Regions from separate parts of the Xanthomonas sp. NCPPB 3174 genome, predicted to be linked through region 1. Evidence: riboswitches for the same ligand, from Rfam matches in the RefSeq annotation. Region 1 holds a riboswitch; the other holds the start of a gene.

Region 1 (11,717 bases):
ACATCGGTCGCGGCTGAAGCCGCTCCTACGACACGGCGAATTTCACTGCGCGTCCGGCTGGTGTTCCGGGCGTGCCGCGTCGAACGCCGGCAGGGCCAGGCAGGCGCGCTCGATTCGCTCCAGGGTCGGATACACCTGCAGGTCCACGCCGAAGCGGCGCGCGTTGTACAGCTGCGGCACCAGGCAGCAATCGGCCAGGCCCGGCTGCTCGCCGTGGCAGAAACTGCCGGTATCCGGCGACTCGGCCAGCAACTGCTCCAGCGCGTCGAAGCCGACCTGCATCCAGTGCCGCATCCACTCCTCGCGCTCGGGTTGCGGCACGTTCCAGGCGCTCTCGAAGAACTGCGCCACGCGCAGGTTGTTGAGCGGGTGGATGTCGCAGGCGATCAGTTGCGCCAGGCCGCGCACGCGGGCGCGGTCGATCGGCGCGTCCGGCAGCAGCGGCGGCTCCGGCCAGCGCTCGTCCAGGTACTCCAGGATCGCCAGCGACTGGCGGATCGGCTGGCCGTCGTGGCACAGGGTCGGCACCAGTTCCTGCGGGTTCAGCCGCGCATACTCCGGCGAGTGCTGCTGCCCGCCGTCGCGCACCAGGTGCACCGGCAGCGACTGGTAGGACAGCCCCTTCAACTCCAGCCCGATGCGCACCCGATACGCGGCGCTGGAGCGCCAGTAGGTGTAGAGCTGCAGTGCCTCGTCCATGCCCGCCTCCGTCTGCGCAATCGACAACGATACCGGTGGACACCTGGGCTGCGGCGCCGCCGGTCGCCCCGGCACCGCCGCCGGCCGGGTCAGGGCAGCGGCGCCTGCTCGATGCGCTGCTCGATCGCGCCGAAGATGCTCACTCCGTCACGGTCCAGCATTTCGATCCGCACCACGTCGCCGAAGGACATGTACGGCGTGCTCGGCTTGCCGTCGCGCAGGGTTTCGACGGTGCGCTGCTCGGCGAAGCAGGAGGCGCCGCGCGCGGTGTCCTGGTTGGCGATGGTGCCCGAACCGATCACCGCGCCCGCCGCCAGCGGCCGGGTCTTGGCCGCGTGCGCGACCAGCTGCGCGAAATCGAACTGCATGTCCTCGCCGGCTTCCGGCGCGCCGAACCAGGCGCCGTTGATGTGGGTCAGCAGCGGCAGGTGCACCTTGTTGCCCTGCCAGGCCTCGCCCAGTTCGTCGGGAGTGACGAACACCGGCGACAGCGCCGAACGCGGCTTGGACTGCACGAAGCCGAAGCCCTTGGCCAGTTCCGGCGGGATCAGGTTGCGCAGCGACACGTCGTTGACCAGGCCGATGAGCTGGATGTGCGCGGCGGCCTGCGCCGGCGTCACCGCCATCGGCACGTCGTCGGTGACCACCACGATCTCGGCCTCCAGGTCGATGCCGTAGTCCTCGCTGACCACCTTGACCGCATCGCGCGGGCCGCAGAAGCCGGCGCTGACCGCCTGGTACATCAGCGGGTCGGTGTAGAAGCTCTCCGGCACCTCGGCGCCGCGCGCGCGGCGCACGCGCTCCACGTGCGGCAGATAGGCGCTGCCATCGAGGAACTCGTAGGCGCGCGGCAGCGGCGCGGCCAGCGCCGCCATGTCCAGGTCGAACTGGCCGTCGGCGCTGCCGTCGTTGAGCGACTCGGACAGGGCGTTCAGGCGCGGGGCGAGGTTGCTCCAGTCCTCCAGCGCGCGCTGCAGGGTCGGCGCGATGCCGGTGGCGCGCACTGCGCGGGTCAGATCACGGGACACGACGATCAGGGTGCCGTCGCGACCGCCTTCCTTCAGGGAACCTAGCTTCATGTCCGTCCAGTGCTGGGGGCTGAGCGGGCGATTGTACGGCCAGACGGCGGCTTGGTTTCAACTGAAACGGACCCGCATTTTGTGCAGCGCGCCAATTCAGGTACACTGCCCCGGTCTGCATGCGGCCGTCCGTTTCCCTCAGGGACCGCCGGCGAGGCCAGGATCGCAACGATCCGACTCGCCCGCCCCGCCCGACGCCTTTCGTGGTGCCGACGAACCCCAGCCTCGCGCTGCGGGTTGATCCACCCTCTCGCAGCGCGGTTCACGGGAACGCTCCGAGCCTCACCTACTTGCGCCTGCGCGCCGGGTCCGTCCCGGCGTCGGCGCGTTATCCGGAGCATTCTCATGTCGTTCGAATCCCTGGGCCTTGCGCCCTTCCTGCTGCGCGCGCTGGCCGAGCAGGGCTACGAAACCCCCACCCCGATCCAGGCGCAGGCCATTCCCGTCGCCCTGGAAGGCCATGACCTGATGGCCGGTGCGCAGACCGGCACCGGCAAGACCGCCGCGTTCGGCCTGCCGCTGCTGCAGCACCTGGGCACCTCGCCGCAGACCGTGGGCGCCGGCCCGCGCAAGCCGCGCGCCCTGGTGCTGACCCCGACCCGCGAACTGGCCACCCAGGTCCACGACAGCCTGCGCGGCTACAGCAAGTACCTGCGCATCCCCAGCGCCACCATCTACGGCGGCGTGGGCATGGGCAACCAGCTCGACGCGCTGCGCCGTGGCGTGGACCTGCTGATCGCCTGCCCGGGCCGCCTGCTCGACCACCTCGAGCGCCGCAGCGTGGACCTGTCCGGCATCGAGATCCTGGTGCTGGACGAGGCCGACCGCATGCTCGACATGGGCTTCCTGCCGTCGATCAAGCGCATCCTCGCCAAGCTGCCGCGGCAGAACCGCCAGACCCTGCTGTTCTCGGCCACCTTCGAGGAAGGCATCAAGCAGCTGGCCCGCGAGTTCATGCGCGACCCGCAGGAAATCCAGGCGACCCCGAGCAACACCGTGGCCGACACCATCGCCCACCGCGTGCATCCGGTGGACGGCGCGCGCAAGCGCGAACTGCTGCTGCACCTGCTGGCCGCCGACTCGCGCAAGCAGACCCTGGTGTTCGCCCGCACCAAGCATGGCGCCGACAAGCTGACCACGTTCCTGGACAAGTCCGGGATCAAGGCCGCGGCGATCCACGGCAACAAGAGCCAGGGCCAGCGCCTGCGCGCGCTCGGCGACTTCAAGGCCGGCCGCATCACCGTACTGGTGGCCACCGACATCGCCGCGCGCGGCATCGACATCGACCAGTTGCCCAAGGTCATCAACTACGACCTGCCGATGGTCGCCGAGGACTACGTGCACCGTATCGGCCGTACCGGCCGCAACGGCGCGCAGGGCGAGGCGGTGTCGCTGGTGGCGCAGGACGAGGCCAAGCTGCTGCGCGCGATCGCACGCCTGCTCAAGCGCGACATGGACATCCGCGACGTGCCCGGTTTCGAGCCGGTCACGCCGATCCGCTGGGGCAACAACAATCCGCCGGACGAGCGGCCCGGCGGCCAGCGTCCGCCGCGCCGCGGCAGCCACGCTCGCCGCGGCCACGGCGATGCACCGGCGCACGCGCATGCGCACGCCGGCAGCAAGAAGCCCGGCGGCAACCACGCCGACGGCGCGCGCCGTCAGGGCCAGGGTCGCCGCCACGGCAACGGCGGCAACCGTCCTGCCGCGCCGCGCTGAGCCATCCGCGGCCGCGCGCGTAGCACACACCCAGGCCGCCCTTCGGGGCGGCTTTTTTTGTCCACCCACCCGGCCTCGCACGCCTGTCGCCTGCTAACTCAGCACAACGCCATGGTCGCTGCCTGCACCCGGCACCGCGCCTTGCCGCTCCACCCCTGACCGTACAATGCCGCCCATGGATATCTTCAAAGTCTTCACCCTCGAAGCCGCGCACCGCCTGCCCAACGTGCCGCCCGGCCACAAGTGCGCGCGCCTGCACGGGCATTCGTTCCGCATCGAGCTGCACGTCAGCGGCGAACCCGGCGCCGAGAGCGGCTGGGTCATGGATTTCGGCGATATCAAGGCGGCGTTCCGCCCGCTCTACGACCAACTCGACCACCACTACCTCAACGACATCGACGGGCTGGACAACCCGACCAGCGAACGCCTGGCGGTGTGGATCTGGGAGCGACTCAAGCCGGCGCTGCCGCTGCTGAGCGAGGTGGTGGTGCACGAGACCTGCACGTCTGGGTGCCGGTATCGCGGGCCGGGTTGAAGAAGGCCGGGAATGGGAATGGGGATTCGGGAATCGTAAGGGCGGCGGCGCGACGACCGAGGGCCTGCGTGCCGGCCCGCCTGTTCCTTGTCGCGCGCAGTTGGCGTCCGCCGGAGGCGCGGAGGCGATCGGCAAGCGCCGGCAGAATTGCGTCAAGCCATTGATCAGAAAAGCAGTTTGAACGAATCCTGAGCGACTTCAGAAAATTTTGTTGCATCGCAGCAGAATGGGCGTATGTTGCACCGCAACAGCAGTCGGCATTCCAACGGAGTTGCATGATGTCCGCTCAATTCAACGACCAGTTCAGCAGCTACACCCAGCAGTTCGCCGCTGCCGCGGCGCGTGCCAACCGCCTGGCGCTGGAGAGCGCCGAGAGCGTGTTCGGCGTGCAGTTGAAGACCTTCGAGAAGAACGTGTCGGCCACCACCGGCTTCCTCGGCGAACTGACCGAGGCGCGCGACCTGGGCACCGTGCAGGCGCTGTGGCCGAAGGGCCTGCAGATCGCCCGCGACAACTTCGAGCGGCTGGCCACGGCCAACCAGGAAGTGTTCGGCCTGGGCCTGAAGACCTCCGAGGCCATCGGCCAGCTCGCCAAGCACCAGTTCGAGGCGGCGACCGAACAGGCCGCGCCCAAGGCCAAGCCCGCCGCGAAGTAACACCCGATTCGACGTCGCTGCGGTCCGCCGCCCGACGCACCCTCGGTCTGCATGGGTCCCTCCCCCCGTGCAACCCCCAGGCCCGGTAGATCCCTCCCTCTACCGGGCCTTTTTTTGTGGGTGGGATTTGGGATTGGGGATTCGGGATTGGTTGATCCCTTGCGCTTCGGCATCCCTGATTTCCTTTTGGGGCTGCAGCACTGGCGCTTCATTGGTTGGGGCCGTCGGGACTGAAGTCCCTCCAACACAACCCGCCCGGTGTCGATCAGCCCGGCGACATGCCCGCCCACGGCTGCAACTGCGCTGCCAACTGCTCGGCCTGCGGTTGCGGCCGGTACGGCAACCGCCCCCAGCACGGCATCGGCAGGCGCGCGCGCAGCATCGCCATGTTGTCGTCGATGCGCTCCATCGCCGGGTCGATCTCGTTGCCGATCCAGCCAATGCACTGCAGGCCGTCGGCGGCGATCGCCGCGGCGCTGAGCCGGGCGTGGTTGAGGCAGCCCAGGCGCAGGCCGACCACCAGCACCACCGGCAGCCGCAGCGCCCGCGCCAGATCGGCCTGGTCCAGCGTCGCCGACAGCGGCGCCGCCCAGCCACCCACGCCTTCCACCACCACCACGTCGGCCTGCGCGCGCAGGCGGTCGAACGCGGCCGCGATCGGCGCCAGCTCCATCTGCACGCCGGCATCGGCGGCGGCCAGTTCCGGCGCCAGCGGCAGCGGCAGCGCGTACGGATTGAGATCGTCATAGCGCGGGCGTGGCGTGCTGGCCTCCTGCAGGGCCAGTGCGTCCTCATTGCGCCAGCCCTCGGCCTCGCGCGTGCAGCCGCTGGCCACCGGCTTCATGCCCACCGCGCGCTGGCCGCGCGCGCGCAGGGCATGCAGCAGCGCAGTGCTGGCGATGGTCTTGCCGATGCCGGTATCGGTGCCGGTGACGTAGAAGGCGGGAACAGCCATGCGAACGAAACCCTGTCGGTTGGCCGGCGGGACGCGCGGCGGCGCGCAGGATAGCCGGGCCCGCCGCGCGCGTCAGCCGCCGCGGTGCCGGCGGACGCAGCGCGCTGCTAGACTCGCGCGATGTTCGCCTCGTCCTCGCTCACCGGCAGCAAGCCGGAACAGTACGCCCAGTTGCTCGACCAGGCCCGCGCCCTGGTCGCCGGGGAGCCCGACCGCATCGCCAATGCCGCCAATCTGGCGGCGCTGGTGTACCACGCGCTGCCGCGGCTGAACTGGGTGGGTTTCTACCTCTACGACGGCAAGGAACTGGTGGTCGGGCCGTTCCAGGGCCTGCCGGCCTGCGTGCGCATTCCGCTGCACAAGGGCGTGTGCGGTGCGGCCGCCAGCAGCGGCCAGACCCAGCGCATCGACGACGTGGAGGCGTTTCCCGGGCACATCGCCTGCGATGCGGCCTCGCGTTCGGAACTGGTGGTGCCGCTGCTGCGCGACGGCGCGCTGGTCGGCGTGTTCGACCTGGACAGCCCCGACCTGGCCCGGTTCGACGCCGACGATCAGCGCGGCCTGGAAGCGATCGCCCAGGTCTTCGTCGACAGCCTGCGATGAGCACCACCAAGCTGCGCAACATCGGCCCCAAGAGCGCGGCGTGGCTGCGCCAGGTCGGCGTGCGCACGCAGCAGGACCTGGAGGCGGCCGGTGCGGTCGGCGCCTTCGTCAAGGTCAAGCGCGCCGGCTTCAAGCCCAGCCTCAACCTGCTGTACTCGCTGGAAGGCGCGCTCAGCGGCTGCCACTGGCAGGAACTGTCCGAGGCGCGGCGCGCGCAGTTGCTGGGCGACCTGGAAACCGCGACGGCGGCGCTGCCGGCGCAGCGCGGCCTGCCGGTCGCCGGGCCGGTGGCGACCACCCACTTCGACCGCGACGACACGCACGGCGACGATGACGCCGACGGCGCCTACGCGCAGGACACGCACGACACGCCGGTGGGCGACCGCCACGGCGACGACGACGGCCACGGCGCCCACGCCGACTGAGCCGCGCGGGCAGCGGCGATCGCGTACAATCGCGCCGCTTCAAGGTGACCCGCCGGCTCCGGCCAGCGGGTTGAAACGGGAAGCCGGTGCGTCTTGCGACAAGGCCGGCGCTGCCCCCGCAACGGTAAGCGATCCGCGCTGACGACCTGCGCCACTGTGCCCTGGGCATGGGAAGGCGTCGCAGCCGGGAGGTCCGCCTCCCTGATCGCCAGCCCGGAGACCGGCCTTGCAGTTCACTGGTTGCGATGCGGAGGGCGTCGCGGCGTGCCGCGCCGTGTCCGGCGCCGTCCGCTTGCACCTTCCGTTCGCGGCTCCCTTGCCGTCACAGCGCGCAGCCGCGCGCCGGAGTTGCCACCCATGTCGTCCCGCCTGCTTTCGGTCGCGATCGCGTCCGCCCTGTCCCTGCCCGCGCTGGCCCACGCCGCCGATGCCGCCACCGACCTCGACCAGGTCCTGGTCACCGCCACCCGCACCCAGATTTCCGTGGAGGACAGCGTGGTGCCGGCGCAGGTCATCGACCGCGCCGAGATCGAGCGCAGCCAGGCCACGTCGCTGGCGCAGTTGCTGCAGGGCCGCGCCGGCATCGGCGTCTCCAACCAGGGCGGCCTGGGCAAGCTGACCACGCTGAACCTGCGCGGCAGCGAATCGGACCACGTGCTGGTGCTGGTGGACGGCGTGCGCATCGGCTCGGCCAGCGCCGGCCTGGCCGCGTTCCAGGACCTGCCGCTGAGCCAGATCGAGCGCATCGAGATCGTGCGCGGGCCGCGGTCGAGCCTGTACGGCTCCGACGCGATCGGCGGCGTCATCCAGATCTTCACCCGCCGCGGCGGCCAGGGCTTCCAGCAGAACCTGAGCCTGGGCGGCGGCAACCATGGCCTGCGCGAGGCCGGCGCCGGCTTCAGCAACCGCGGCGAGCGCGGCTGGCTGGCCGTGCAGGGCGGCTACCAGAAGACCGACGGCATCAATGCCTGCAACGGCTCGGCCACGCTGTTCGCCGGCTGCTTCGTCGACCAGCCCGACCGCGACGGCTACCGCAACGTCTCGCTGAGCGCGCGCGGCGGCTACGCGCTGACCGACACGCTGCGCGTCGAAGGCCAGGCGCTTAACATCGACAGCCGCAACGAGTACGACGGCGATCCGCTGTTCGCCGGCAACGAGGCCGACAACACCCAGCAGGTGTTCAGCGGCAAGCTCGACTGGACGCCCTCCGATCGCCTGCACCTGGCCGCGCAACTGGGCCGCAACGTCGACGACGCCGACAGCTACTACCGTGCGCCGGGCGCGCGCACGCGCAGCTTCGTCAGCACCTTCGACAGCCGCCGCGACACCGCCGCGCTGCAGGGCGACATCACCCTGGCCGAAGGCCACCTGCTCAGCGTCGGCAGCGACTGGCAGCGCGAGCACGTCACCAGCACCACCGCCTTCGACGTCGACAGCCGCGACAACACCGGCGTGTTCGCCGAGTACCAGGGCCGCTTCGGCGCGCAGCAGGTGCAGGCCAGCGTGCGCAGCGACGACAACGAACAGTTCGGCGAGCACACCACCGGCAGCCTCGGCTGGGGCCTGTCGCTGGCGCATGGCCTCAAGCTCACCGCCAGCGTCGGCACCGGCTTCAAGGCGCCGACCTTCAACGACCTGTACTACCCGTTCGCCGGCAATCCGGCGTTGAAGCCGGAACGCTCCAAGAGCGGCAACCTCGGCATTGCGCAGTACGCCGACAGCTGGAACTGGACCTTCAACGCCTACGAGACCCGGGTCAAGGACCTGATCTCCTACGACGCGGTCAGCTTCCTGCCGGTCAACGTGGACGAGGCACGCATCCGCGGCGCCGAACTGACCGGCTATGCGCTGCTGGCCGGCTGGGAACTGTCGGCGCAGCTGAGCCACACCGATCCGCGCAACCGCAGCGACGGCGACAACCGCGACAACTGGCTGGCGCGCCGCGCGCAGAACACCGCGCGCCTGGACGTGGACCGCGGCATCGGCCCGGTCAAGCTCGGCGTCACCGTGTTCGGCAGCGGCCACCGCTTCGACGACGCGGCCAACCGCGTGCGCCTGGCCGGCTACGGCACCGTCGACCTGCGCGCGGAATACGCCTTCACCCCGGACTGGACACTGCAGGCCAAGGCCAGCAACGTGTTCGATCGCGACTACCAGACGGTGAACTGGTACAACCAGCCGGGCCGCGAATACGCGCTGACCCTGCGTTACGCGCCAGCGGCGCGCTGAGCCGGCGCCCCGCGCTGCGCCAGCCGGCGTGGCGCGGGGCAACGGCGCGGCCACAACACGCGTCTTTTTTGTAGGAGCGGCTTCAGCCGCGATGGGCTTTCCGGGAAGCCCGTCGCGGCTGAAGCAGCTCCTACGAAAGGCGGCATGTGCGACCACACCGCATGTAGATGCGCGCATTCGCAAAGCAGGCATGCGCGACGCATCGCGCAATTGGTCGCTCGCGATAAGGGCCGCTGGCTGCCGAACGCAAACAGCCGCCCTCGTGCTCATGCATCGCGGCACCACCTGACAGTGCGATGCGCGCTACGCGCCCGGCCCCTCACCCCAACCCCTCTCCCGGGGGGAGAGGGGCGTCCTGCGTCATGCGCTGCAGGCGCGGCTTCAGCCGCGACGGGCTTTCTCGGGAACGCCCGTCGCGGCTGAAGCCGCTCCTACAAGCGCATCCCGATCGTTGCGCTAGTCCTCGGTGCTTGCCGCAGTCGTATCAACGCAGCTGCAGCAGCTCGCGCAGATCGTCCATCAGCAGCACCACGTCGGCCGTGGCCAGATCCAGGTCGCGCGGATAGCCGTAGCGCACCAGCGCCACCGGCATGCCGGCGGCGTGCCCGGCCTGCAGGTCGGTCCCCGAATCGCCGACCATCAGACAGCGCGCCGGCGGCTGCGCGAACTGCTGCGCCAGGTGCAGCAACGGCACCGGGCTGGGCTTGCGCTCGGGCAGGCTGTCGCCGCCCAGGACCGCGGAAAACAGCTCGGCCACGCCCAGATGCTGCAGCAGCGGTGGCACCATCGCCGCCGGCTTGTTGGTGCACAGCGCCAGCGTCACGCCTTCCGCGTGCAGGTGCGTCAGCGCGTCCGCCGCCCCCGGATACAGCCGCGGACTGCGCAACAGGCACTCGGCGTAGTGGCGCATGAAGGTCGGCATCACCGCATCGATCGGCGTGGTATCCCCGGCATGCCGCCAGGCGGCCTCGACCAGCTTGCGCACGCCCTCGCCGATCCAGCCGAGCACGGTCGCCTCCGGCACCCGCGGCAGGCCGAAGTCGACCAGGGTGCGGTTCAGCGCCTCGGCGATGTCGGCGCCGCTGTCGACCAGGGTGCCGTCGAGGTCGAACACCACCACTGCATACGGAAACGTCATGTCGTGCCAGGACAGGGAAGAAGTGTGCATTGTAGGTGGCGCACGGCCGGTATGCGGTCGCGACAAGGCCGATCAGCATGGCCAGACGATGAAGTCCGTGCTCCAATCCTTGCACGCACATGTGGGAGGGACTTCAGTCCCGACACGGGATGGGCAAAGGCCACGTTCCCGGTTCGCTCGCGTATCCCCTGGCGTTTAATCCACGCACGGCGAGGATGCGGCTGCCAACTTGGCATCCTCAACGACGACAACCCGCTTCAATCCACGTACGAGGCAGAACATGCTTACAGCCTCCGCGCGTGACCACCTCAACCGAACAAGCGCCCCTGCGCCTGTGCGGGTGTGGGTTCGTGAAAGCCGGACAGGCCCACGCCGACCAGGCGGTAGCGGGTGGACGCCGGCAGGTCCACGCGCGCGCGCAGCGCCAGGGCGATGTCGATCAAGGTCTGCAGCGACTCCGGCGGCTGCTCGGGAGTAAAGCTGCGGGTGAGGATGCGGAACTGCGCGGTCTTCAGCTTCAGCACCACCGTGCGCGCGATGCGCTCGGTGCGGCGGGTGGCGTTCCAGGTCTTCTCCGCCAGTTGCCGGATCGCCGGCTCCAGCGCGTCCAGCGCCAGGTCTTCGGCGAAGGTGTCCTCGGAGGAGATCGACTGCACCGGCTGGTCCGACTCCACCGGGCGTTCGTCGATGCCGCGCGCGCGTTGATACAGGCGCAGGCCGAAGCTGCCGAAGCGCGCTTCCAGTTCGGCCTCGCTGCGCGCGCGCAGGTCGCCGACGGTGGCGATGCCCAGTTCCGCCAGCTTGCCCTCCATCACCTTGCCCACGCCGGGCACTTTGTTCACCGGCAACGGGGTCAGGAAGGCTTCCACGCGATGCGGGCGGATCACGAACTGGCCATCGGGCTTGCGCCAGTCCGAGGCGATCTTGGCCAGGAACTTGTTCGGCGCGATCCCGGCCGAGGCGGTCAGTTCGGTTTCGGCGCGGATCTGCGCACGGATGGTCTGGGCGATCTCGGTGGCGGTGCGCAATTCGCCCTTTGGCTCGGTGACGTCCAGGTAGGCCTCGTCCAGCGACAGCGGCTCGATCAGGTCGGTGTGACGCTGGAAGATCTCGCGCACCTGCCGCGACACCGCCTTGTAGCGGGCGAAATCCGGCGGCACGAAGATCGCGTCCGGGCACAGCCGCTCGGCGCGCAGCGCCGGCATCGCCGAGCGCACGCCGAACACCCGCGCCTCGTAGGAGGCGGCGCACACCACCGAGCGCATGCCGCGCCAGGCCACCACCACCGGCTTGCCGCGCAGCGCGGGATCGTCACGCTGCTCCACGGACGCGTAGAACGCATCCATGTCGACGTGAATGATCTTGCGCATCGACCCCCTACCCTACGCCTGCGAACGGTGTGCGCATGATAAGCCTGGCACTGCGCACGGACTGAGAATGCGCGCCTTGATCCGGCGCAGTGTGCGCGCCGTCGCCGCTGCCGACACTACGCGTGCGTACGGATAAAACGTTTGATTGAACGCGCAAGGCTCATGCACTCTTGCGCGCCTCGACTGTCTGGCCTGGGAATGTTCCGTTCATGAGTCGTCTGTCTTCCTATTCGCGCGAGCAATTGCTCGCCAGCGCACGCGGCGAGTTGTTCGGCGCCAACGCCGGGCGCCTGCCCAACGATCCGATGCTGA
Region 2 (11,717 bases), 380 kb from region 1:
TGCGGTGCGCGCGCCCGGCACCGACGGCAGCAATGCCGACTACAGTTCGCTGCGCAACGGCACCACGCAGAACGTGCAGATGGCGCTGCCGGCCACCGGCAGCTACTTCTTCCGCCTGGTCGGCGGCAGCGGCGGCTACGCCAACGTGACCCTGTCGGTCAGCTATTCGGAATGACCGCGCCGTGCAGGCGCTACGGCGCCTGCGCTCACAAGGGGTTGGCGATCTCGATCAGGTTGCCGTCGGGATCGCGGATGTACACCGACAGGATCGGCCCGCGGGTACCGGTGCGTTGCACCGGCCCCTGCTCGATCGGCACGGCGGCGGTACGCAGTTCCTCGACCACCTGCGCCAGCGGCGTGGCAGTGAGCAAGCACAGGTCGGCCGAGCCCGGCGTGGGCACCCGCGCCTTCGGGTCGAACTCGTGGCCATGCCGATGCAGGTTGATCTTCTGCTGGCCGAACGCCAGCGCCTTGCGGCCTTCGCCGAAGGTGACCACGCGCATGCCCAGCACCTGCGCATAGAACGCGCAGGTGGCGTCGATGTCGGCGACGGTGAGGACCAGATGGTCGAGATGGTCGATCTGCATCGCGAAATCCTCGCTGGATGACGGCGGCGCGGCTCACTCGCCGCGCGGCGGATGCGGCCCGAAGCGGCCATAGGGGCGGCTGTCGTCGGCACCGCGGCGCAGCACGTGCGCGGCGACCAGGCCGATACCCAGCAACACCAGGCAGCACGCGACCAGCGCGTTCCAGCCACCGTGCTGCCAGGCCGCGCCGCTGAGCGAGCCGATCACGCTGGCGCCGGCGTAATAGGCCAGCAGGTACAGCGAGGCGGCATGGCTCTTGTGCTGGCCGCCCAGGCGCCCGACCCAGGCGCTGGCCGCCGAGTGCGCCACGAAGAAGCCGATGGTCAGCAGCACGATGCCGGCGATGACCGGCACCAGCGCATGCGCCAGGGTCAGCGCCACGCCCAGCGCCGCGGTGGCCAGGCCGGCCAGCACCACCGGGCCGCGGCCGAATCGGTCGGAGGCGGCGCCGGCGACCGAGGACGACACGATGCCGAACACGTAGGCACTGAAGATCAGGCCGAGCTGGCTCTGGCTCAGGCCGAACTCCGGACCGCCCAGGCGGAAGCCGGCGTAGTTGTAGACGCTGACGAACACGCCCATCGCCAGGAACGGGATCGCGAACAGCCACGGCAGATGGCGATCGCGCAGATGCCCGCCCCAGGCGCGCAGGTGGAAGCGCAGGTTCACGCCCTGGCGGCGCACGAAATGCCGCGACGGCGGCAGCAGCCACACGAAGCCGATCGCGGCCAGCAGATCCACCGTGCTCAGCGTGGCCAGCGCGATGCGCCAGTCGAAGTGGTCGGTGAGCATGCTCATGCCGATGCGGCCGACCATGCCGCCGAAGGCGTTGCCGGCCACGTACAGCCCGGTGGCCGCGCCGAGCCGGCTCGCCGGCAGTTCCTCGGCCAGGTACACCATCGCCACCGCCGGGACGCCGCCCAGGGCGATGCCGGACAGCGCGCGCACCGCCACCAGCGCGCCCCAGTGCGGCAGGCAGGACGCGAGCAGGTTGAGCAGCGCCGCCAACGCGATCGACACGAACATCAGCCCACGCCGGCCCAGCGTCTCCGACACCGCGCCGGCGCAGAAGATCGCGATCGCCAGGCCGCCGGTGGCCAGCGACAGCGGCAGCGAGCTGGCCGCCGCGCTGAGCCCGAACTCGCGGGCGAATTCGGGCAGCAGCGGCTGCACGCTGTACAGCAGCGAGAAGGTGGCGAAGCCGGCCAGGAATAGCGCCAGGCGGATGCGCAGCAGCGGCGCATCGTCCACGGCGTGCGCCGGCGGGCATTGGCTGGAGGCGTTCACGGGATGGGTCGTGGCGGGAAACGGAAGGCCAGTATTCGCCCGACCGGCCTCGGCGTCCAATATATGATCGGCCCGTTCTCCATATGTGTCGGATATGACATGGAACTGCGCCACCTGCGCTATTTCCTGGCCGTGGCCGAGGCCGGACACTTCACCCGCGCCGCGGCGCAACTGGGCATCCAACAACCGCCGCTGAGCCAGCAGATCCGCGCACTGGAGGAGGAGCTGGGCACGCCGCTGTTCGTGCGCACACCGCGCGGCGCCGAGCTCACCGATGCCGGCCGCGCCTTCCGCACCGAAGCCCGGCGCGTGCTCGCCGACCTCGAGCGCGCCGGCGATGCCGCACGCCGCGCCGCACGCGGCGAAAGCGGCGTGCTGCGGCTAGGCTTCACCGCCTCGGCCGCGTTCAACCCGATCGTGCCGACTCTGGTGCGCGGCTTCCGCCGCGGCTGGCCGGCGGTGACGCTGGCGCTGGAAGAGACCAACACCGCCGGCCTGCTCGCCGCGCTGCTGCAGGGACGGCTGGATGCGGCCTTCATCCGCTACAGCGTGGCCACGCCCTCGGAACTGCAGTTGCTCAAGCTGCCCGACGAACCGATGAAGATCGCGGTACCGGCCGCGCACCGCCTGGCCAAGCGCCGCCGCGCCCCGCTGTCGGCGCTGGCCGGCGAACCCTTCATCCTGTTCCCGCGCAGCTTCGGCACCAGCCTCTACGACGAGATCCTCGACGCCTGCCGCCAGGCCGGCTTCGAGCTGAAGATCGAACAGGAAGCGCCGCAGATGTCCTCCATCGTCAACCTGGTGGCGGCCGAACTGGGCGTGTCGGTCGTCCCCGCCTCGACCGCGCAGGTGCAGTTGCCCGGCGTGCGCTATCTGGACATCGACGGCCGCGTGCCGATGGCGCGGTTGGCGCTGGCCGCGCTGCCGGCCACTGCGCAGGCGATGCCGATCGTGCGCCACCTATGGCAGCTGGCGCAGGGGCATGCGGCGGGCAGGCGTGGGTAGGAGCGGCGGTGCATGGCTGCGCTCTCTTGGTAGAAATGTAGGAGCGGCTTTAGCCGCGAGCTTTTTCCCGGTAGACGAGAGCAAAGGCTTTCGCCCTAACGGGCGAGTTACTTTTCTTTGCTCGCGCAAAGAAAAGGTAACCAAAAGAAGCGCTTTACCACAGCCGAAGGCTGGTCAAGCGCGCCCTGCCTTGCGCCCTCCGCGCTGCGCGCTCCGGGTCCGCGGATGCACCGGGGATTCGCGGAAGGGAACCCGGTAAGTCGAAAGCCAACGCAACATCAATAGCAAAAGCAGAAGCTAGTGCGGATACAGCGCGTACATACGTCATTGCAATGGCGATGCCCCTGATCTTGGTGCACGCCGACACAGCCACCTGTACGCCATGCACAACTGCGCCTGTAGCTTCTTCGAAAACCGGCGTCGTTTTTCGCGTCCAACATGATCGACAAGCAACGTGGGCCACCACGCGTAGCGCATTCGCTTGCGAACGCTGCAATGATGCGGGCGTGCGCTGCAGCGGCAGTCGCTTCGGCCGTTGCTGTTGCCGTTGCTGTTGCTCCGGCTGTTGCTGTTGCTTTGGCTTTTGACTTACCGGGTTCCCTTCCGTAGCGGCGGCCAGCGCGGGGAAACACCCGAAGGGCGGCGTACATGGATGTACGCCGTCCGCGGCAGGGGCAGGATGCCCCTTCCGCGGATCCCCGGGCTGGACGCGGACCCGGAGCGCGTTAGCGCGGAGGGCGCGTAGGCAGGGTGTGCTTTCTTTTGGTTACTTTTCTTTGCACAAGCAAAGAAAAGTGACTCGCCGCAAGGCGAAAGCCTTTGCTGTTGCTTGAGTTTCACGGTCCGACGAGAAAACCCGTAGGAGCAGCTTCAGCCGCGACAAACGCTATGGGAAAGCCCGTCGCGGCTGAAGCCGCTCCTACGAGATACGAGGTGCGAGGAACGCGGCGCGCTCAGCCCAAGTGCGTGCGCACCGCTTCGTCGATCTTGGCCGGCGGCACGAAGCCGGGCACCCGCGCCACTTCCTCTCCCTGGCGGAACAGCATCAGCGTCGGCGTCTGCCGCAGGCCCTGGGCACGGAAGAACTCCTCGCCCACGTCTTCCATCTTCACCTTGAGCAGGGTCACGCCCTGCGCCGTGTCGCTCTCGGCGAAACGCTCCAGCGACTTGTCGAGCATGCGGCAGCCCGGGCAGTTGTCCTTGTTGAAATCGGCCAGCACGCGCGGGTGCGCGGCGAGGGCATCGGCGAACTGTTCGGCACTGGAAACGGTGATGGTGGTGAGCATGGAACGGACCTCGTCTGGAACGTGACGCCCGGCGCGGCGATGGTCGGCGCCCGGGGCGGAAAAAGGAAAAGGATCAGCCGCTGCCGGCAGGCAACGGCACTGCGGTCTGCACGGCATCGGTTCCAGCCGTGCCGACCACGTCCTGCGACACCGCCGCTACATCGGGCTGCAGGAGCCGCGCCGCGCGCAACGCCAGCACCTGCGCGCACCAGGCGTCGATCGCCGCGTTGTCGCGGTCGCCGTGCGGCATCTGCTCGATCTCCAGCAATGGATAGGCGCTGTCGAAGAACCGCGCGATGCGCTTGACCGCCCCGCAGTAGTACTCCAGCCCCCACTGCGTCTCGCCGGTGCCGAACGCCGCCACCTCGATCGTCTTGCCGGTCGCCTCGACCAGCTCGGCGATGTAGCGCTTCATCTCCGACGGCGTGCGTCCGGCGTTGTCGGTCCAGCTGCCGAGCAGATGCAGGTCGAACGCCGCCGCGCGCCCTGCGTCGCCGAGCGCACCCTGCAGCGTCTGCAGGTCGGTGTGGATCCAGGTCACCGCGTGCCCCGCCGCCTCGCACTGCGCATGCACGCGGCGGGCGACGTCGCGGGTGTTGCCGCTGAGCGAAGCGTAGGCGAGCAAGATTTTCATGAGGCGGGGATTCGGGATTGGGGATTCGGGATTCGTCAGGGCGGGGTTCGCTTTTGCCAATCCCCAATCCCGAATCCCCAATCCCGGCTCTTCACAGATCGTCGAAGCCGTTGTCCGAGTTGGTCTTCTTGTAGCTGGCGTTGCGCATCTCGAAGAAGTCGGTCTTGGTCTCGGTGAAGTTGTCGGCGTAGGCCTTGATCCAGGGCATCACGTTGTCGCTGGCGCCGCTGTACAGCTTCTCGATGCCGAGCATGCCGGACATCTTGTTGGCGCGGTACTTCACGTACTGGATCATCTCGTCCACGTCGATGCCCTCGATGCCGTCGAGCACTTCCGAGGACCACTCGGTCTCCAGGCGGATCGCGTGTTCGAAGGCCTGGTGCACGTAGTCGGTCAGCTCGTTGGTCTGCAGCTCGGCGTTCTCGCCGATGATGGCGCGGATCAGCTCGCTGATGAACTTGGTGTGGGCCAGTTCGTCGCGGTTGATGAAGCTGATGATCTTGCCGGTGCCGGTCATGCGGTTCTGCCGCACCAGGTTGTAGAAATACGCGAAGCCGGAATAGAAGTTGATGCCTTCCAGGATCGAGGACTGGATCAGCGAGCGCAGCAGGGTCTCTGCGGTCTTCTCGCGCATGAAGTCGTCGTAGGCCTGCATGATCGGCTGGTTGCGCGCGATGATGGTCGGATGCGTGCGCGCGATCTCGAACACGCGGTTCTGGTCGGCCAGGCCGGCGATCGAGGCCAGCACGTACGAGTAGCTCTCGTTGTGGATCACTTCCTGCTGGCCGATGATCGCGGCGTTGGCGTGCGCGGCCGGGTCGGTGATGTATTCGGCGACGTTGTAGATGAAGCGCGTCTGCGGCGAATCCAGCGTGGCCAGCAGGCCGATGATCGAGTCGTAGGCGTTCTTCTCGCGCGCCGACAGCTCCCCGTACTGCTTGGCATCGCCCTTCATGTCCACTTCGTCGGGGATCCAGAAGTTGGTCGACAGCTCCTTGTACGCCCGGTAGAAGGACGGGTACGGGATGTCGTTCCAGTTGAGGATGCCGCTGGTGGTGCCGTTGATGATGCCGGTGGAGCGGTTGGGGTGCAGCGGTTCGAGGATCTTGATGCGGTCGAGCGCGATGGCCATGGATGTGCTTCGGTAGTCGGGTGAACGGCGCCGGCGGGCGGCGCGGGAATGCGGGACGCGCGCGGCAGGTCGAGCCTGCCGCGCGGCGTGGGCGTCAGACGCCGGCGATCAGCTCGAGCACCACTCGCACTCGCTGATGTCGATGTCGTTGGAACGCACGTAGTAGGTGGTCTTCAGGCCTTCCTTCCATGCGGTCATGTGCAGGTCCAGCAGGGTGCTGGCGCGGATGCCGCTGGGCACGTAGAAGTTGAAGCTGATCGACTGGTCGACGTGGCGCTGGCGGCGCGCGTTCTGGCGCACGCTGGCGAACTGGTCGACCTTGTAGGCGCCCTTCTCGTAGTACGGATAGGTGTCCACGGTCAGCCCCGGCGCCACCACCGGACGGCGGAAGTCCTTCTTCTCTTCGTAGTAGAACGCGCTGTAGATCGGGTCGATCGACGCGGTGGAGCCGGCGATCTGCGCGGTGCTCATGTTCGGTGCCACCGCCACCATCCAGGCGTTGCGCACGCCGTGCACGCTCACCTGCGCGGCCAGTTCCTGCCACTCGGCGCTGTCGTAGCCGCGCTTGGTGAAGTACTCGCCGTTCTGCCAGTCGCTGCCCTTGAACACCTTGTACGCGCCCTTCTCCTTGGCCAGCGCCAGGCTCGCCTGGATGGTCAGGTAGTTGATGCGCTCGTACAGCGAATCGCTGTACGCCTCGGCCTCCGGCGAATTCCAGTCGATGCCCTTCTGCGCCAGCAGGTGGTGCCAGCCGAAGGTGCCCAGGCCGATCGCGCGGTACTTCTGGTTGGTGATGGTGGCCTGCGGCACCGGCAGCTCGTTGAGGTCGATGACGTTGTCGAGCATGCGCACCTGGACGCGGATCAGCCGCTCCAGGATGTCCGGCGACAGCAGGTCCGGCTGCGCGGTGACCGCACGGCCCAGGTTCACCGAGGACAGGTTGCACACGACGAAGTCGCCGGCCTGCTTGGTGGTGACGATCTGGTCGCCGCTGATCATCTCCTGGATGACCCGCGTCGGGCTCATGTTCTGCAGGATCTCGGTGCACAGGTTGCTGGAATACACCATGCCCTGGTGCTTGTTCGGGTTCATGCGATTGACTTCGTCGCGATAGAACATGAACGGGTTGCCGGTCTCCAGCTGGCTGACCATGATCCGCTTGAACATGTCGATGGCCTTGACCACCTTGCGGCCGATGCGCTCGTCGGCCACCACTTCCTCGTAGCGGGCGCGGAAGCTGCCTTCGCCGCGCTTCTCGTCGAAGAAGTCCTGCAGGTACCAGCCCTTGACCTCCTTCACCTCGTGCGGGTCGAACAGGTACCACTCGCCGCGGCGCTCCACCGCTTCCATGAAGATGTCCGGCACGCACACCGCGGTGAACACGTCGTGCGCGCGCAGGCGCTGGTCGCCGTTGTTCAGGCGCAGGTCCAGGAACGCCTCGATGTCGCGGTGCCAGATGTCCAGGTACACGGCGATGGCGCCCTTGCGCTGGCCGAGCTGGTCCACCGACACGGCGGTGTTGTTGAGCTGCTTGATCCACGGCACCACGCCGCCGCTGGAGTTCTTCACGCCGCGGATCGCCGAGCCGGACGAACGCACATAGCCCAGGTAGGCGCCGACGCCGCCGCCGTGCTTGGACACGCGCGCCACGTCGGTGTTGGAGTCGTAGATGCCCTGCAGGCTGTCGTCGACGGTGTCGATGAAGCAGCTCGACAGCTGCCCGCCGATCTTGCCGGCGTTGGCCAGGGTCGGCGTGGCCACGGTCATGTACAGGTTGGACAGCGCCCAGTAGGCCTCGCCGACCAACTGCATGCGGCGCTCGCGCGGCTTCTCGTCCTGCATCAGGTACAGGGCGATGGTCAGCCAGCGCTCCTGCGGCAGTTCGTAGACCTTGCGCGAGTTGTCGGTGGCCAGGTAACGCGTGGCCAGCAGGTACAGGCCGTTGTAGGCGAACAGCTTGTCGCGCTCCGGATCGATCATGCGGCCGGCTTCGGCCAGTTCGTCCTTGGAGTAGTTCTTGAGGATGTCGATCGAGTACACGCCGCGGTCGGCCAGGCTTTCCTGCAGGCCGACGTAGGAGCCGTACTTCTCGCCGGCATCGTAGAAACGGTTCTTGCTGGCGCGCTTGTACAGGCGGTCCAGGTACAGGCGCGCGGCGAAGTACTCCCACTCCGGCGTGGCGATGTCCACACGCGACTCGGCCTCGCGGATCAGGTAGTCGACCATGTCGTCGGCCGACAGGCTTTCCTTCTTCTCGATGAAGGCGAAGGCCTTGCGCTCGTAGTCGCTCACGTCCAGCTGCGGGAACTCGGCGTGGATCCGGTCCAGGGTGCGCTGCAGGCGCGAGCGGTCGAAGGCCATGCGGCGGTTGCCGCCGTCCTTGACGATCCAGGTCACGGCGCGCTGGTCGTTGCTCGGCTCGCTGCTGGCCGTCGGCTCCGGCTGGGCAGTGGCGGCAGCGGTCGTGGGGTCGACGGCGGCGTCGACGGACGCGGTGGCCGGCAGGCTGTGGGTCTGGCTCATGAAGGTCTCCAAGCGTGGTGCACGCGGCCGCCCGACCCTCGCAGGCAGCGGTCCGACCGGGTTCGCAGGTGGGCGGGCGGTGTCGCGAAGACTGCAAACGGCGCAGGCACCGGGCCTGCGGGCGGTCATCGCTGCACCGACCCTCTCCCCCCGGAGAGCGCGCGGTCGGCGCCGCGCGGTGTGCTTCGCGCGGCTGTCGGCAGGTCTTCGGGCTGATGGGCAACGGCCGTGGCCGGTTCCTAGCCCGTCGCTTCCCAAGGCGGGCGCCTCAGTGCGGATGACGGGTTCGTTCCCAATTACCGCTGCGGGGCAGCGCCGGAGTTGGCGTTGGCACGCCGCACCGGCTTCCCTTTTGATCCCGCGGCTTGTGGCCGCCGGAACCGACCACCCCAAGATAGTGGGGTCGGTCGGCGACGTCAACGCTAAATATGGGTGGAATTACGAAAACCTAAGCCTGGCAACGGTTTGCCGCCGGCAGTCGATTGCGGTCCCGCCGCGACGGCCGTTCACGGCCGTGACGGGGCCGTGAAGCCGGCCGCGGCCAGGGGCGTTGGCGCTCCCGGACGGCCCCCGACACCGCCGCCTCGCCTAGGGCCGGCACGGCACCACCGCGCCGCTGGCGTCGGTGCAGGTGCCGGTGTGGACGACGCTGCCGTCCTGCACGCTGGTGCTGCCCTGGTAGCTGCCCTGTGTGCCCGCGACGCTGCTCTGGCGGCTGCCGCTGAGGGTGCCGTCGGCGGCGCGAGCCAGGCTGCCGCTGCTGCTGGCAGTGGCGCCGTCGGCGCCTTGCACGCTGGCGCTGCCCTGGCGGCTGGCGCTGCCGTCGGCGTTGCGGTCGGCACTGCCCTGGCGCGTGGCGCTGCCGCCGGCGGCCGTCGTGCGGGTGGCGGCGCTGCTGGCGCTGGCGTTGCCCTGGCCGTCGGCCTGCCATTGGCGGGCGCGCTGCACGCTGCCGTGGGCGCCGCTGGCGCTGGCCTGCACGGCCGCGTGGCGGGCGCCATCGGCGCCGCCGGCGGTGCGCGTGCGGGTGTGCTCGCGTGCCGGTGCACTGGGCGCGACCAGAACGCTGGCGGCCAGCGCCAGCAGCAAGGGAGTGATGCGACGGGACAGCGACATGGTGTTCTCCGGTGACGGCAGCGGCGTGCTGCCAGGCATCACCGTAGTCACGGCGCCGGCGCGCGGGGCGCCGGATCGGCCAGCGGATGTTGCCGCAGGCCACGGCGGAAACATCCGCTTACAGATACGCCGCCATCGCCGTTGCCGCCAGGCCGCGGCGCAGCCGATAGTGGCGTCCATGCACGATGCCGCGCCCGCTCCCCGCCTGCTGCTGGTCGACGACGACGACCGCCTGCGCGCCCTGCTGTGCCGCTACCTGGAAAGCCAGGGCTTCGCGGTCAAGGCGGTGGCCGACGGCGTGCAACTGCAGCAGGCGCTGGCGCGCGGCCACTACGACCTGGTGGTGCTGGACCTGATGCTGCCCGGCGAGAACGGCCTGGAGATCTGCCGACGCTTGCGCGGCCAGGGCGACCACACCCCGATCGTGATGCTGACCGCCAAGGGCGACGAGATCGACCGCATCGTCGGCCTGGAGATCGGCGCCGACGACTACCTGCCCAAGCCGGTCAACCCGCGCGAGCTGCTGGCGCGGATCCGCGCGGTGCTGCGCCGTACCCGCCCGGGCGGCGCCGGCGCGCCGCAGCCGGACGGCGGCGAGATCGGCTTCGGCCGCTTCCGCCTGCACCTGGGACGGCGCGAACTGCGGCGCGACGGCGAACCGCTGAAGCTCACCACCGCCGAGTTCGCGGTGCTGTCGGTGCTGCTGCGGCACCCGCAGCAGCCGCTGAGCCGCGACCGCCTGTCCAGCCTGGCGCACGGCCGCGAATACGAACCGCTGGGCCGCAGCATCGACGTGATCGTGGCGCGGCTGCGCAAGCTGCTGGAAGACGACGTGCGCACGCCGCGGCTGATCCAGACGGTGTGGGGCGTGGGCTATGTGTACGTACCGCCGGAGCCGCAGGCATGAGCGCGCCTGCCTTCCGCGCCAGCGGCTGGCCGCGCAGCCTGTTCGGGCAACTGGCGCTGGTGATCGCGCTGGTGCTGGCCGGCGCCGGCCTGCTGGCGCTGCTGCTCGGCCGCGAACTGGCGTTGCGCCCGGCAGCGCAGCAGCAACTGCGCGTGCTGCACGGCTTCGCCAATGTCGCCGAGGCGCTGCAGCGCTCGCCGGCCGCCGCGGCGCTGGCGCCGGCGTTGCGCGAGGCCGGGCTGCAACTGCGCAGCGCGCCGCCCACGGCCAATGCCGCCGGCCCGCTGGTCGACGCCGTGCAGCGCCGCGCGGCCGACCAGCTCGGCCCCGGGCGCGCGTTGCGGCGCGACGCCGACGGCACCCTGTGGCTGCAGTTGGCCACGCCCACGCCGCTGTGGATCGCGTTCTCCAGCCAGCCGCGCGGACACGGCCTGCGGCGATTTTCGGTGGCGATGCTGGCCGGCTGCGCGCTGCTGGTCTGGCTTGCCGCTGCGCTGGTCGCGCGGCGGCTGGTGCGGCCGCTGCGGCAACTGGCGCAGGCCGCGCCGCACCTGGTGCGCGGCGAAGACGCCGGACCGATCGCCACCGGCGGCCCGCGCGAAGTCGCCGCGCTGGCGCAGGCGCTCACCGCGGCCAGCGCCGACGTGCGCCAGGCCGCGGCCGAGCGTGCGCTGCTGCTGGCCGGCATCTCCCACGACCTGCGCACCCCGCTGACCCGGCTGCAGTACGCGCTGGCGCTGCTGCCGCAGGTGGAGCCGGAACTGCGCGAGGGCATGGAGCGCGACATCGGCGAGATCGACGCGATCCTGGCGCAGTTCATCGCCTACGCCCGCGACGGCCGCGACGAACCCGCCGTGGCCCTGGACCTGGCCGACCTCTGCCGGCAGGCGCTGGGCGCGGCGCAACCTGGCTGGGAGGCCGTCCTGCCCGCGCAAGCACCGCTGCACGGGCGGCCGCTGGCGCTGCAGCGCGCGCTCGGCAACCTCATCGGCAACGCCGAACGGCACGGCGCCGCGCCGTTCCAGCTGCGCCTGCACAGCGACGGCGGCGATGGCTGGCGCATCGAGGTGCGCGACCACGGCCCCGGCCTGGACCCGGCGCTGGCGGCGCGCGCGCTGCAGCCGTTCGTGCACGGCGGCCATGGCGGCAGCGGACTGGGCCTGGCGATCGTCGAGCGCATCGCCCGCCAGCATCGCGGCGCGTTGCTGCTGCAGCCCATCGCCCCACACGGCTTGTGCGC

What was found. A riboswitch is a leader RNA that binds a small molecule or an ion and turns the genes downstream of it on or off. The one in region 1 is predicted to bind cobalamin.
Region 2: another riboswitch for cobalamin. It lies ahead of AC1PK7_RS20230 (ribonucleoside-diphosphate reductase subunit alpha); the one in region 1 lies ahead of btuB (TonB-dependent vitamin B12 receptor).

The regions. Positions count from the first base shown of each region.
Region 1 is NZ_CM161517.1:4,302,196-4,313,912, forward strand. Features, by position in the region: gene maiA (maleylacetoacetate isomerase) at 43-699, opposite strand; gene AC1PK7_RS18485 (fumarylacetoacetate hydrolase family protein) at 789-1,778, opposite strand; gene AC1PK7_RS18490 (DEAD/DEAH box helicase) at 2,124-3,494, shown strand; gene queD (6-carboxytetrahydropterin synthase QueD) at 3,670-4,029, shown strand; gene AC1PK7_RS18500 (phasin family protein) at 4,308-4,685, shown strand; gene bioD (dethiobiotin synthase) at 4,951-5,640, opposite strand; gene AC1PK7_RS18510 (GAF domain-containing protein) at 5,761-6,243, shown strand; gene AC1PK7_RS18515 (TfoX/Sxy family protein) at 6,240-6,668, shown strand; cobalamin riboswitch at 6,694-6,911, shown strand; gene btuB (TonB-dependent vitamin B12 receptor) at 7,026-8,897, shown strand; gene gph (phosphoglycolate phosphatase) at 9,382-10,035, opposite strand; gene dinB (DNA polymerase IV) at 10,344-11,405, opposite strand; gene fabA (3-hydroxyacyl-[acyl-carrier-protein] dehydratase FabA) at 11,615-11,717, shown strand, end outside.
Region 2 is NZ_CM161517.1:4,679,292-4,691,008, forward strand. Features, by position in the region: gene AC1PK7_RS20195 (S8 family peptidase) at 1-175, shown strand, start outside; gene AC1PK7_RS20200 (VOC family protein) at 207-587, opposite strand; gene AC1PK7_RS20205 (MFS transporter) at 621-1,874, opposite strand; gene AC1PK7_RS20210 (LysR family transcriptional regulator) at 1,974-2,879, shown strand; gene AC1PK7_RS20215 (thioredoxin family protein) at 3,833-4,165, opposite strand; gene AC1PK7_RS20220 (flavodoxin) at 4,239-4,799, opposite strand; gene AC1PK7_RS20225 (ribonucleotide-diphosphate reductase subunit beta) at 4,891-5,931, opposite strand; gene AC1PK7_RS20230 (ribonucleoside-diphosphate reductase subunit alpha) at 6,040-8,454, opposite strand; cobalamin riboswitch at 8,636-8,854, opposite strand; gene AC1PK7_RS20235 (hypothetical protein) at 9,043-9,570, opposite strand; gene ompR (osmolarity response regulator transcription factor OmpR) at 9,749-10,477, shown strand; gene AC1PK7_RS20245 (ATP-binding protein) at 10,474-11,717, shown strand, end outside.